3 regions of the Mesorhizobium sp. M7A.F.Ca.US.011.01.1.1 genome follow, and region 2 is predicted to be linked to each of the others. Evidence: riboswitches for the same ligand, from Rfam matches in the RefSeq annotation. Region 2 holds a riboswitch; each other region holds the start of a gene.

What was found. Region 2 has a riboswitch for cobalamin ahead of EOA13_RS35585 (CbtB domain-containing protein). Riboswitches for the same ligand answer to the same signal wherever they lie in the genome.
Region 1: it holds a riboswitch for cobalamin, as region 2 does, so the genes downstream of both, EOA13_RS01375 (ABC transporter ATP-binding protein) here and EOA13_RS35585 (CbtB domain-containing protein) in region 2, are expected to answer to the same signal.
Region 3: it holds a riboswitch for cobalamin, as region 2 does, so the genes downstream of both, EOA13_RS13600 (DUF1636 family protein) here and EOA13_RS35585 (CbtB domain-containing protein) in region 2, are expected to answer to the same signal.

What each region holds. Positions count from the first base shown of each region.
Region 1 is NZ_RZRT01000001.1:280,558-282,817, forward strand. It holds gene EOA13_RS01370 (ABC transporter substrate-binding protein) at 1-108, opposite strand, end outside; gene EOA13_RS01375 (ABC transporter ATP-binding protein) at 158-946, opposite strand; cobalamin riboswitch at 1,111-1,318, opposite strand; partial or broken gene EOA13_RS01380 (AraC family transcriptional regulator) at 1,614-2,260, shown strand, end outside.
Region 2 is NZ_RZRT01000102.1:1,558-3,817, forward strand. It holds gene EOA13_RS35580 (CbtA family protein) at 1-740, opposite strand, end outside; gene EOA13_RS35585 (CbtB domain-containing protein) at 756-935, opposite strand; cobalamin riboswitch at 971-1,167, opposite strand; gene EOA13_RS35590 (MFS transporter) at 1,233-2,260, opposite strand, start outside.
Region 3 is NZ_RZRT01000010.1:116,335-118,594, forward strand. It holds gene cobW (cobalamin biosynthesis protein CobW) at 1-685, opposite strand, end outside; gene EOA13_RS13600 (DUF1636 family protein) at 688-1,116, opposite strand; cobalamin riboswitch at 1,155-1,359, opposite strand; gene EOA13_RS13605 (winged helix-turn-helix domain-containing protein) at 1,389-2,260, opposite strand, start outside.

The DNA of each region.
Region 1 (2,260 bases), on a different contig from region 2:
CGGCGCATCGAAGGTCAGCGGCTTGCCGCAGCTGTCGACCGTGACCGGGAAGGCCAGGGCTGTCGAAGCCAGCAGCGAGAAGACAAGCGAAAAGGCTAGGCGTTTCACGGGTTTGCTCCTTGTGGATGGGATTGGGTCGACTACGAAATGGCTTCAATCACGACGGCGGCGCGGCACGGTTCGGCACATCGAACACCGTCAGTTCGCGGTCTTCGGTCGGATGGCGCAGACGCAGCACATCGATGCCGAAAATCTCGCGGATCAGCTTTTGGGTCAGCGCTTCGCGCGGTGCGGCGAGCGCTTGCAGACGGGCATGGTTCATCACCGCCACCCTGGTGGCGAACGGTGCCACCAGCGCCAGATCGTGCAGCACCGCGATCACCGTCATCTCGAAGCCTGCCACGAGGTCGAGCAGTTCGCCGCGGGCGCGCGGGTCGAGATGGTTGGTCGGCTCGTCGAGGAACAGGATCTTTGGCTGCTGGGCGATGGCGCGGGCCAGTTGGGCGCGCTGGCGCTCGCCGCCCGACAGCGAGCCGATGGTGCGGCCAAGCAGCGGCAGCAGGCCGGTCCGGCGCAGCGCATCGACGACAATGTCACGCTCCTCGCTCCTGCGCCGTAGCCGAGCGTGCGGGACCCGGCCCAGCTCGACATAGTCGATCACTGCCAGCCGCGGATCGGGCTGGTCGGTCTGGCCGACCACGGCGATATGCAGTGCCCGCTCGGCGGCCGAGATCCTGTCCAGCCGGCGCCCGCCAAGCTTCACCTCGCCTGAGCTCGGTCGCAGCATGCCCGACAGCATGCGCAACAGCGTCGTCTTGCCGGCGCCGTTGGGACCAATGATGGCGAGGCGATCGCCAGCGGCCACCGACAGGCTGACCGCCTGGACCAGATCCCGCCCATTCGCCATGGCGCTGAGGTCACGGGCTTCGAGAAGCGCTACGGGCATCGGCTGCTGTCCGCCGGCTTGCCGGGATGGCAAAGCGTGCACACGATGATGCGATGATCGATAGAGCCGTCCAACTTTCCGTCACTTTCCAAAACTGGCGACGGAAGGAAGCTGGCGAAGCGGCCGACAAGACCGGGATTCGCGTTTCCTCCCGGCACACCCCGTCCGGTCAACTCAGTGATGGCAGGTCTCCTGGCTCGCGGGTCGTTGCGCCATCCTGCCTTCCCAGCCTTGCCGGCCAGTGGCATTCACGGATTTTGCTCGCCGCTTACAGTTGCGGGGGCAGCCACGGCCTCGACCCCTGGGGATCTCACCGTGTTCCCTTTTCACCCCTCGCCTTTCGACTCGGGGACCATCACCGCTTCAGCGTAGATTTCCCCCAATCGCTTCGCAATGGATTTCTCGGACGGAGTGGTGGGCCGGCTAGGGGAAACATGCATTTCACGCTCTCGATATGTAATAACATTACGCATTTAGAGGATGCCGCCTGGCGCTGTCAAGCGAAGCCCGCCGAATTTGGCTCGTCGGCGGCAAGGGGGCGCTCGACCGCTGTGCCATATCGGTGTGCGACTGTGACGGGATCGGTTCGATTGCGCGGGATGCGCAATTTCGATCAAACTGGCCGCGCCAGGAACGGCAGGATGATCTGGCCGATGCGAGGAGCAAAATGAACCCGACCGAGAAAGCGCTGTGGTTCGTCGAAAGTCATCTGCCGGAGGCTGTTGCACTCGACGATGTCGCGCAAAGCAGCGGCGTGTCGCGTTTTCATGTGACGCGGGCTTTCGGCGCTGCCACAGGCCGCTCGGTGATGGGCTACATGCGCTCACGCCGGCTGACCGAGGCGGCGCGCAAGCTGGCCAGCGGGGCGCCCGACATCCTCAGCGTCGCGCTCGACGCCGGCTACAACTCGCATGAGGCGTTCACCCGGGCCTTCCGCGATCAGTTCGGCACCACGCCGGAACTGGTGCGCGCGCAAGGCACACTCGACAAGCTCGACCTCGTGGAGCCGATCCTGATGGACCAGTCCTTCCTCACCAATCTCGAACCGCCGCGTTCGAGACCAGCCGGCCGTTCCTGATCGCCGGCCTCGGCGAGCGCTACAGCTGCGAAACCAGCGCCGCCATCCCGATGCAGTGGCAGCGCTTCGGCCCCTATATCGGCAACATTCCGGCCGGCGACGTCGCCTATGGCGTCTGCGTCAACGGCGACGATGGCGGCAATTTCGACTACATCGCCGGCGTCGAAGTGTCTGATTTTTCCGACCTGCCCAAGGAATTCAGCCGGGTGCGGGTGCCGGCGCAGAAATATGCGATC
Region 2 (2,260 bases):
ACGCCGACAACCGCTCCGAGCACCAGCCAGAACACGAGGTTGGTCAGCGTCACGGCCACCACGAACTGGTGATGCAGGCCTTCCGGGATCGACGTCTCGAAACTGTCGGGCTGGGGTGCACCGACAACATGCGGTGCGACGATCAAAAGGACGGCAAGGATCGCCAGCGGCAGCGACTTGCGGAACGCGATCAGGCCGAGACCGGCAGCGGTTGCCGCCACCGTTGCCCACCACCAGATCTGCCGCTGGGTGAGATCGGCGGCCGGCATGGCTGGCAGTTCCGGCGGCAGGCCGAGGCCCGGTGCCAGCGTGAACACGGCAAAGCCGGCAAGGCCCCAGAACACGCCCTGGCGCCAGCCACCGATGCCGCCGGCGAATTCGGAGACCGCGACCAGGATCAAGGCGAAGCCGATGCCGGTGACGATATTGGCAAGCACGCTGAAGGCGAAACGCTCGAAACCGTCTGCCGGCGCCCAACCTTCGTCTGCCGGAGCGGCTTCCGCCGCAGCCGGGGCAGCAGAGCTCATCGCATCTCCCGCCGGAGCAGTTGTGCTCATGGCATTGCTATCCGTTGCGGCCGGAGCGCCATGGTCATGGTGATGCCCCCCGCCCGCCTGTTCGTAGACTTCCGCCTTCAGGATCAGCGGCACAGTGGCGTAGGCCTGCATGCAGGCGAGAACGACGCCGGCCACGAGCCCTGCGATCGCCGCGATGAACACGACGTTGCGAAACAGGTTCATGATGTCAGCCCCTCGTCAGTGGCAGGGAAACGCCATCGAATGGCGATAGTCGTGAGCCGCGTTGTGGACCGCATCGATATGCGAGAAGCCGACAAAGCCCATCACGAAAATGCCGAGCAGCCCGGCGAGCGCGAGCTGCATGAAGCGCGACTGCGAGGAGACGGAGGCGCCGAGGGAGACGGAAGCGGTAGTCATGTCTTGTCCTTTCGCCCTCCACCCGAGGGCATCGAAGTCAGTTTCCTGTCGCCGGCAGGTCTCCTGGCTCGCGGATCAGCATCCTTCCCCACCTTCCCGAAGAAAAATCTTCAGTGGCATATGGAGAGGACTACCGCACACAGTTGCGGGGGCAGCCACGGCATTGGGCGAAATTCGCCCTCACCGCATTCCCTCTTGGCTCCAAAATGGAACCGGCGACACCGGTGACTATAGGCAGAATCCTCGCCTCCGGCAAACCAAATTCCGCCGGCGACCGTTGCGAATGCGCCATGAAGGTCAAAGCGATTTCGGCAGATAGCGCCACGTCACAAAGCCGCAGACCGCCGCCAGCAGGCCGAGCGTGACGAACACCGAGCCCAGGCCGAAGAAGGCCAGCGCCACCGAATAGACCAGCGGCGGCGTCAACTCGGAAAAGTCGAGATAGGTGCGGTAGACCGCTGCCATCTGAGATCTTTCATAGGAACGCACCGAGCGCATGAAGGCGGTCGAGCCGAGGGCGTCGAGCGCAATGGTGAAGAAGGCACCGCAGAGCAGGAAGGCGCCGGTAAGCAACGGCACGGTTTCGCCGACGAAGCCCGCCGCCAGCAGCGCGGCTGACATGGCGAAATAGGCAAATGTCATGGTCCCGCGGCCACCAAAGCGCTTTCCTGCCTTCCCCCAGAAAATCGCCATGAACAACAGCGCGTTGCCGGCCGAAACAAGCAGGCCGCCGGCCAGCTTGCCCTCACCCGTGATGACCATGAACAGCGGCCCATAGACGAAGAACGTCGTCCAGAAGCAGGAGCGGCCGAAGGCAATCAGCCAAGCCAGCCTGAGCCTGGGCTGCGCGACGAAGCGGCCGATATTGGCGAGCGGATTGACGGGGCGTGTCTTGCCCGGACGGATGGACTGGTTGTCGCCGAGGCGGTAGGTCCAGAACAGCGCCAGCAGGGCAAACGCGAACACCGCGACCGCACCATGCGCGGCATAGATGCCGAAGCGCGTGTAGAGGAAGATGCCGAGCGTCGGCCCACCGGTCCAGGCCAGCATCGACCACGCCATGCGCAGCGATTCGGCCTGCATGAAGTCGGTCTTGCGGATGTGGTCCATGATGTAGAGGTTGAGCGTGATCGACAGCGCGCTGGCGCCCATCACCCGGCACAGCATGCCGGCCAGTTGCCCGGCAAGCGTGTCGGTGACGAAGAACAGCGAGCCGACGGCCAGCAGGCAGGCGCCTGATGTGTAGACCCAGCGCCGGGCAAAACGGCGGATCAGCATCGGCATGAACAATGTCACCGACAGGCCGAGCATCGCCACGACTGTGT
Region 3 (2,260 bases), on a different contig from region 2:
CGAGCCCGAGCAGCACCGAGGGATCGACCTTGCCATGCGACGTCGGCACGATCTTCACCGCGCGGGCGGAATGTTCGTTGATGATGGCGTTGGCGCGGGCGGTGCCGGCGGCGTCCATCAGGTCGCTCTTCGACAGGATGATCAGGTCGGCGCAGGCGATCTGATCCTCGAACACTTCTTCCACCGGATCGTCATGGTCGAGCGTCTCGTCCCCGGCGCGCTGCGCCTGCAAGGCGTCCATGTCGTTGGCGACGCGGCCTTCGGCCAGCGCCGGGCCGTCGATCACGGCGATGACGCCATCGACTGTGGCGCGGCTCTTCACGCTCGGCCACTGGAAGGCCTGGACCAGCGGCTTGGGCAGCGCCAGGCCCGAGGTTTCGATCAGGATATGGTCGACCCTCGGCGTCAGCGCGAGGATCTTGTCAAGCGCCGGCACGAAATCGTCGGCGACGGTGCAGCAGATGCAGCCATTGGCCAGTTCGACGATGTTTTCCTCCGGGCAGGTGTCGATGCCGCAGCCCTTCAAAATCTCGCCATCGATGCCGATGTCGCCAAACTCGTTGACTATGATGGCAATGCGGTTGCCGCCGGCATTTTCCAGGAGATGGCGGACCAGCGTCGTCTTGCCGGCGCCGAGGAAGCCGGTGACGACGGTGCAGGGAACGCGGGAGACGGATGCAGTCATGGTCAGTCCTTCAGCAGGTCGAGGGGAGGGATGCGGGCAACAAGGCCGCGCTTCAGGCTATCGGGACGGCCGCGCCATGGAATCAGGCCGTCCTTCGAGGTGGCGAAGAGCCTGGCGCCGGTGACGAGATCGGCGCCGCTGGTCGCGGTCAGGTCGCCGAAGACATAACTCCAGCAACCGTCGCGCAGGATGGCGGCGCTCAGGCGGCGCTTGCAATTGCCGAGGCATTCGAGGCTGCGGATGCGGATGTCATCGCCAGATGCGGCGCGGCGCGTGTCGTCGGCCAGCAATTCGCCGGCGCGGGGATGAGCGTCGGCGCCGGTCTCATCGCGGCAGGAGGCGCAGACGATGATGGTGACGCCGGCCAAGGCATCATCATGGCCGGACGAAATATCCGCTGTACCAGCCGAAAAACTGCTGTCGTGGTCCAAAGATCGGGCTCCTTGCCCGGAAACCCGCCGGGCGATCGGATTCTAAAGTCGCAGACGGCAGGTCTCCTGGCTCGCGGGTCATCGCCTTGGTAGCCGCCTTCCCGGGAACTCCCCAGTGGCTTTCGGCCTTGGCTCTTCGCTTACAGTTGCGGGGACAGCCGCGGATTTGGGATTTTGCCCCGCACCGCATTCCCTCTTAGCCCTTGCCGTTGCGGGCAAGGGACCATCTGAACCGGATTTAGGCTTTTGCGGGCGGCGGTGTCAACGCGAGCTTACGACATGGCGATGTCGGCCAGCGCCGGCCCCAAATCCCCGGCAGGTGTCACTTCGATGCGTTCGAGCCCGAGCCAACCTTGCATCTGCTTCAATTCCTCGAACAGCTCTGCAGCGGTTTCAGGCGGCGCACCCGGCTCGGCATAGGCCGCATGGACCCGCAGTATGCTGGCCGGACGGTCGGCCTTGAGGTCGACGCGTGCCACGATCCTGTCGCCGAGCAGGAACGGCAGGACATAATAGCCGTATTGCCGCTTGTCGGCCGGCGTGTAGATCTCGATGCGGTAGTGGAAGTCGAACAGCCGCTCGGTGCGCGAACGCTCGAAGACGACCGGATCGAAGGGTGCCAGCAGGGTGCGGGCCTCGACTTTGCGCGGCAGGCGGGCGTCTGTGTGAAGATAGGCGGGCTTGTCCCAGCCTTCGACTCGCACCGGCAGCAACTCGCCCGTTTCAATCAGTTCCTCCAACCGGCCTTTCATGTCGGCCGGCGACAGCCGGAAATAATCGCGCAAATCGCCTGAAGTCGCCACGCCGTGGGCGCGGGCGGAAATGCGCAGCAATTCGCGGTGCGCGTCCTCAGGCGTCGGCACTGGAAGGTCGAGGACCGCCTGCGGCAGTACGCGCTCGGGCAGATCATAGAAACGCTCGAACCCGCGACGGTGCGCCGTGGTGATGCGGCCGGCCCAGAACAGCCATTCGAAGGCGTGCTTGGCATGGCTCCAGCCCCACCAGCCGCCCGAGCCTTTCTGGCCCTCCAGCGCGGAAGCGGCGATCGGGCCGCGCTCGGCGACCTGGCGGTAGATCTCTTCGATGTAGCCGGCGTGCTCGCGGCCCCATTTGGCGAGCCCCAGATACATTTCCTCGCCGCGCT